DNA from 2 places in the Bacillus bruguierae genome. Region 1 is predicted to be linked to the other one. Evidence: a T-box and tRNA genes for the amino acid it is inferred to sense, from the RefSeq annotation. Region 1 holds a T-box; the other holds one or more tRNA genes.
What was found. A T-box is a leader RNA that pairs with one kind of tRNA and senses whether it is charged. The one in region 1 lies ahead of thrS (threonine--tRNA ligase), so its partner is inferred to be a tRNA-Thr.
Positions count from the first base shown of each region.

Region 2: it has a tRNA-Thr gene. The T-box ahead of thrS (threonine--tRNA ligase) is inferred to sense a tRNA for this amino acid. The anticodon was not compared.

Region 1 is NZ_JBAWSX010000008.1:171,163-174,546, forward strand. It holds gene WAZ07_RS15070 (AAA family ATPase) at 1-357, opposite strand, end outside; T-box leader at 584-815, shown strand; T-box leader at 857-1,087, shown strand; T-box leader at 1,130-1,360, shown strand; gene thrS (threonine--tRNA ligase) at 1,407-3,329, shown strand.
Region 2 is NZ_JBAWSX010000027.1:110-3,493, forward strand. It holds partial or broken rRNA gene WAZ07_RS24940 (23S ribosomal RNA) at 1-44, shown strand, start outside; rRNA gene rrf (5S ribosomal RNA) at 146-261, shown strand; tRNA gene WAZ07_RS24950 (tRNA-Val) at 266-341, shown strand; tRNA gene WAZ07_RS24955 (tRNA-Tyr) at 358-441, shown strand; tRNA gene WAZ07_RS24960 (tRNA-Gln) at 448-522, shown strand; tRNA gene WAZ07_RS24965 (tRNA-Lys) at 528-603, shown strand; tRNA gene WAZ07_RS24970 (tRNA-Leu) at 621-701, shown strand; tRNA gene WAZ07_RS24975 (tRNA-Gly) at 738-812, shown strand; tRNA gene WAZ07_RS24980 (tRNA-Leu) at 827-915, shown strand; tRNA gene WAZ07_RS24985 (tRNA-Arg) at 919-992, shown strand; tRNA gene WAZ07_RS24990 (tRNA-Pro) at 1,002-1,075, shown strand; tRNA gene WAZ07_RS24995 (tRNA-Ala) at 1,090-1,165, shown strand; tRNA gene WAZ07_RS25000 (tRNA-Ser) at 1,184-1,276, shown strand; tRNA gene WAZ07_RS25005 (tRNA-Met) at 1,305-1,381, shown strand; tRNA gene WAZ07_RS25010 (tRNA-Asp) at 1,384-1,459, shown strand; tRNA gene WAZ07_RS25015 (tRNA-Phe) at 1,470-1,545, shown strand; tRNA gene WAZ07_RS25020 (tRNA-Thr) at 1,567-1,642, shown strand; tRNA gene WAZ07_RS25025 (tRNA-Trp) at 1,646-1,716, shown strand; tRNA gene WAZ07_RS25030 (tRNA-Ile) at 1,727-1,803, shown strand; tRNA gene WAZ07_RS25035 (tRNA-Asn) at 1,807-1,881, shown strand; tRNA gene WAZ07_RS25040 (tRNA-Glu) at 1,883-1,954, shown strand; gene WAZ07_RS25045 (CBS domain-containing protein) at 2,701-3,120, shown strand.

The DNA.
Region 1 (3,384 bases):
CATTACTTCTAATAAAGCAGACTGTGTACGCGGAACGGCACGATTAATTTCATCGACTAACACGATATTAGCGAAAATCGGCCCCATCCTCGTTTTAAAATCAGATTCTTTCATATCGAAATACTCTAAACCTACTACATCTCCTGGTAATGTATCTGATGTAAACTGTACACGCTGAAATTTTCCATCTATACTTTTTGCAAGACTTTTCGCTAATGACGTCTTCCCCGTTCCTGGAACATCTTCTAATAAAACATGTCCATTTGCTACTAATGCGATCATCGCTAAATCAATAACCTCTTCTTTTCCTACAATCACTTGCGAGACATTTTCTCTGATTCTTTCTAAAATTGACATGCCCTCTTCACCCTTTCTCTTCCTATAATAAATTTTCTGTTTTTTCTGATATTTATTTGTAGTATAGCAAAATTCATGTACTAACTGCTTATTTTTTTGAGATTTTTTGTAAAATAAGTTTTCTTCTTACATATACTGAATTATAAAAAATACAATTCATTCCAAAAAAAACATTTGCAAAAGTAATTTGAATACTGTATATTATGAATCAACATACTAATGCTATAAAAAAGCAACGAAAAGGACACGAGATATTCTTTACGGTTTTACAGAGAAGGAAGAATTGCTGAGATCTTCCTAAACGCAGGAGAATACACTTACCACCTTGGAGCTGTATTGGGGAAACATAGTATCCAATACCGTAGACGCTACGTTACAGTGCATGGAGCCATCGACGCTTTTTTAAGTGCGATGGGAATCTGGGTGGAACCACGGGTTTTAACGCACTCGTCCCTATTTTAGGGATGAGTGCGTTTTTTATTTTCTTAATTCCATATAACAATTAGCTATGAAAAGGACACGAGATATTCTTACGGTTTTACAGAGAAGGAAGAATTGCTGAGATCTTCCTAAACGCAGGAGAATACACTTACCACCTTGGAGCTGTATTGGGGAAACATAGTATCCAATACCGTAGACGCTACGTTACAGTGCATGGAGCCATCGACGCTTTTTTAAGTGTGATGGGAATCTGGGTGGAACCACGGGTTTTAACGCACTCGTCCCTGTTTTAGGGATGAGTGCGTTTTTTATTTTTCTCAATTCTATATATCAATTGGCAATGAAAAGGACACGAGATATTCTTTACGGTTTTACAGAGAAGGAAGAATTGCTGAGATCTTCCTAACGCAGGAGAATATACTTACCACCTTGGAGCTGTATTGGGGAAACATAGTATCCAATGCCGTAGACGCTACGTTACAGCGAATGGAGCCATCAACGCTTTTTTAAGTACGATGGGAATCTGGGTGGAACCACGGGTTTTAACGCACTCGTCCCTGTTTTAGGGATGAGTGCGTTTTTTTATATTATGAAATGGAGTGATAATGATGAGTAACAAAATGATTCAAATTCGTTTTCCAAATGGTCGTGAACAGGAGTATATGAAAGGAACTACATTAGAGGCAATTGCAGAATCAATTAGCCCTGGGTTAAAAAAGAAAGCTATTGCCGGAAAAGTGAATCAGCAACTATTTGATTTACGCAGAAGCATACAAGAAGATGCAGAAATTGAGATTTTAACTTTAGAATCAAAAGAAAGCTTAGACGTAATGCGACATACAGCAGCCCACATATTAGCACAAGCTGTTAAAAGAATACACGGTCACGTTAACTTAGGCGTTGGTCCTGTTATCGAAAATGGATTTTATTATGATATGGATCTTCCAAATAGTATTGCAGTTGAAGAGTTAGTTCATATTGAACAAGAAATGCAAAAAATCATTGATGAAAATTTAGAAATTCAACGAATCGAAGTAAGCCGCGATGAAGCAAAACAAATATTTGAAGAACTCGGTGACCATTTAAAATTAGAGCTATTACAAGATGTCCCTGCTGATCAAAACATAACTCTTTACAAACAAGGTGAATTTTTAGACTTATGCCGCGGACCACATTTACCATCTACTGGTTTTATGAAAGCTTTTAAATTAACAAATGTTTCAGGAGCATATTGGCGCGGTGACAGTAATAACCAAGTCCTTCAAAGAATATATGGGGTTGCCTTCCCTTCTAAAAAGGAACTAGATGAGTATGTAATCTTTTTAGAAGAAGCCGCAAAACGCAATCATCGTAAATTAGGCAATGAATTAGAATTATTTATGTTCTCTGAAGAAGCGCCAGGAATGCCATTTTATTTACCAAAAGGACAAATTATCCGAAACGAAATGGAAGCTTTTTTACGAGGGATTCAGCAAAAGCGTAATTATCAAGAAGTTCGTACTCCTTTAATGATGAATCAAAAACTATGGGAAAACTCCGGTCATTGGAACCATTATAAAGAGAATATGTATTTCACAGAAGTTGATCATGGAAAATTTGCTTTAAAACCAATGAACTGCCCTGGTCACATGTTAATGTTTAGAAATAAGCTGCACTCTTATCGTGATTTACCAGTTCGAATGGCTGAATTTGGGCAAGTCCATCGTCATGAATTTAGCGGCGCTCTTAATGGACTTCTTAGAGTTCGTACATTCTGTCAAGATGATGCCCATATTTTTGTAACACCTGAACAAATTGAAGATGAAATAAAAGGAGTAATTGATTTAATCGATTATGTATATCGTACATTTGGTTTTGAATATGAAGTTGAGCTCTCTACAAGACCAGAAAATTCAATGGGAGATGACGAGTTATGGAACAAGGCGGAAGGTGCCCTGCAAAATGTACTAGAAGAGCTCAATTTCCGCTATAAAATCAATGAAGGTGACGGAGCGTTTTACGGTCCGAAAATTGACTTCCATATTAAAGACGCTTTAAATAGAAGTCATCAATGCGCAACTGTACAGCTCGATTTCCAAATGCCGGAGAAATTTAACTTAAGCTATATTAATGAAAAAAATGAAAAACAACGTCCTGTTGTTATTCACCGTGCTGTATTCGGTTCACTTGACCGTTTCTTCGGAATCTTAATCGAACATTTTGCCGGAGCATTCCCAACATGGTTAGCTCCCGTTCAAGCGAAAATCATTCCTGTATCTGCCGAAGTACATGAACAATACGCAAAAGAAATAGAAGCAAAGTTAAAAGATGCTGGTGTACGAGTAGAACTTGATCTTCGCAATGAAAAACTTGGTTATAAAATGCGAGAAGCGCAAGTTCAAAAAATCCCATATGTCCTTGTCGTTGGCGATCAAGAAGCCGAGCGTAACGAAGTAAACATTCGAAAATACGGAGAACAACAATCTAAAGCTGTACGATTTGACGAATTCTTTGCAAATATTCAGCAGGAAATTCAAAATAGAAGTTTATAATACAAAAAGAAACCGCAAGAAGGCCAAGAGATATAATTTGAACCTTTTTGCGGTT
Region 2 (3,384 bases), on a different contig from region 1:
ACACGTGGAGCTGACGAATACTAATAGATCGAGGACTTAACCATATAATATGAAGCAAGTGTTATCTAGTTTTGAGAGAATATAAAAAACTTGTTGACTTTTTCGGTGAATCAAGTATAATAATGATTGTCTCAAATGAATATAGTCTGGTAATGATGGCAGAGAGGTCACACCCGTTCCCATACCGAACACGGAAGTTAAGCTCTCTAGCGCCGATGGTAGTTGGGACTTTGTCCCTGTGAGAGTAGGACGTTGCCAGGCAAATGGAGGATTAGCTCAGCTGGGAGAGCACCTGCCTTACAAGCAGGGGGTCGGCGGTTCGATCCCGTCATCCTCCACCATATAATCTTAAATGTCGGAGGGGTAGCGAAGTGGCTAAACGCGGCGGACTGTAAATCCGCTCCTTCGGGTTCGGCAGTTCGAATCTGCCCCCCTCCACCATTTCGATGGGCTATAGCCAAGCGGTAAGGCAACGGACTTTGACTCCGTCATGCGCTGGTTCGAATCCAGCTAGCCCAGCCATTTAAGAGCCATTAGCTCAGTTGGTAGAGCATCTGACTTTTAATCAGAGGGTCGAAGGTTCGAGTCCTTCATGGCTCACCATTTTTAAAATGTAATATGCGGGTGTGGCGGAATTGGCAGACGCACCAGACTTAGGATCTGGCGCCTTTGGCGTGGGGGTTCGACTCCCTTCACCCGCACTCTTAATTAAATAAGCAATAAGTCATATATGTTTTGCGGAAGTAGTTCAGTGGTAGAATACAACCTTGCCAAGGTTGGGGTCGCGGGTTCGAATCCCGTCTTCCGCTCCAATTTTCAATATGACGCCGGGGTGGCGGAACAGGCAGACGCACAGGACTTAAAATCCTGCGGTGGGTGACCACCGTGCGGGTTCGACCCCCGCCCTCGGCACCATATGCGCCCGTAGCTCAATTGGATAGAGCGTTTGACTACGGATCAAAAGGTTAGGGGTTCGAGTCCTCTCGGGCGCGCTTTATTAACGGGAAGTGGCTCAGCTTGGTAGAGCACCTGGTTTGGGACCAGGGGGTCGCAGGTTCGAATCCTGTCTTCCCGATAGTTTTTTAAAATGGGGCCTTAGCTCAGCTGGGAGAGCGCCTGCCTTGCACGCAGGAGGTCAGCGGTTCGATCCCGCTAGGCTCCACCATTAAAGCTTCATATATACGGAGGTATACCCAAGTTCGGCTGAAGGGATCGGTCTTGAAAACCGACAGGCGGCGAGAGTCGCGCGGGGGTTCGAATCCCTCTACCTCCTCCATTTTTTATTTAAAAGAATATTATATCATCGCGGGGTGGAGCAGTCTGGTAGCTCGTCGGGCTCATAACCCGAAGGTCGCAGGTTCAAATCCTGTCCCCGCAACCAATGGTCCCGTGGTGTAGTGGTTAACATGCCTGCCTGTCACGCAGGAGATCGCCGGTTCGACCCCGGTCGGGACCGCCATTTACATAAAGGCTCGGTAGCTCAGTCGGTAGAGCAGAGGACTGAAAATCCTCGTGTCGGCGGTTCGATTCCGTCCCGAGCCACCATTTTTTTTTGTAAAAAAACTAGCCGGCTTAGCTCAATTGGTAGAGCAACTGACTTGTAATCAGTAGGTTGGGGGTTCAAGTCCTCTAGCCGGCACCACTTAGGGGCATAGTTTAAAGGTAGAACAGAGGTCTCCAAAACCTCCGGTGTGGGTTCGATTCCTACTGCCCCTGTAAGAAATATGGGCCTATAGCTCAGCTGGTTAGAGCGCACGCCTGATAAGCGTGAGGTCGATGGTTCGAGTCCATTTAGGCCCACCATATTCCGCAGTAGCTCAGTGGTAGAGCTATCGGCTGTTAACCGATCGGTCGTAGGTTCGAGTCCTACCTGCGGAGCCATGGCCCGTTGGTCAAGTGGTTAAGACACCGCCCTTTCACGGCGGTAACACGGGTTCGAATCCCGTACGGGTCATTATAAAAAGAGTCAGCACTATGCTGACTCTTTTTATTTGAAGAAAAATAATATTATACATTATATTTTCTGTATATCGTATTTATTATAACGAATTATAATTACTTCTGATTAATGATCTCCTTATACATATATTTATTGAGCTACTTTTGGACAGTAAGAATGAGAATGCTTCAACTAACCAAAAGTAGTCGAATAAAGAAAATCTACTGATGGCCGTATCAAGCTATTATAACAATAAGTATATCTTTATCATATTATAAAATGTTTTATTTTTTATTATAAATAATGAAGGATTTTGTATGATTTTGTGTAATTAGGAAAGAATATAGTACATTATATTTTTACCAATTGATTATTTTAGCTATACTCAGAATTGAACTACATCAATTCATTTTGATGATTGTACAACGGAATGTTGCATGAATATTTTACGGTATAAAGTATTTCTTTTACTAACCTCATCCTGCTTATTGCTCTGTATCTTTACAAGCTGCCTTCTCAAATAAGAACGATAAAGTCTATATTTACTCTCCGCAATTCTAAAGTTTTTAGAATTGGTCATTGTAACTGTGAATATCCAATTTATTTTGCGTTTTATGATTACATAGTTTTCTACATTTGATAAAGTGTAATTTCATCTGTTTTTAATAAGAGATGGTATCTCGTTTATCTTTTAAGGAACTTGCGAATTGAAATGAAGAGGGTTGGAGATGCTAAAGTGTGTAAAGGAGGGTAATATATTTATGACAACTGTTCGAGAATTGATGAGCACGAATATTGTACAATGTACATCACTAGATAACGTATATGAAGCAGCGGTGAAAATGAAAGAAGAAGATATAGGAATGATTCCTGTTGTGGAGAATAATCAAGTTATCGGACTTGTAACAGACCGTGATTTGGTTGTGCGGGGAATTGCAGAAAAACATCCAGGTTCCAATCAAATTACAAATGTTATGACAACACAAATTATTTCTGTGTCACCTGATGACGCTATTGAAAAAGCGACAGAGTTAATGGCACGTTACCAAATAAGAAGATTGCCAGTAGTTGAACATGGACAACTTGTTGGGATGCTATCACTTGGTGATTTAGCAACAACTAAATATGCAGATGATCAAGCAGGCGTTGCCTTAAGTGAAATATCAGAGCAAACAGACTAAATAAATACTTTTATTCTGTTTGCAATTTGCTATTTGAGGGCAGGAATGCTTCATCTGAAAATTTATTTGAAAGCAATGATGTAGTGAAGGATAAGCATGTTAATATGCGCCTAATTAGTTTAATTCATAATCTGTGGGGGTTTCCCCGCAGATTAAATTCACATTTTATGTAAATTATTTTTGGAATTTTTGTTAATAACTATTAACATATGAAAAAAATGATATACTAATAAATATAAGCATTATATGTTATTTTGAATATAA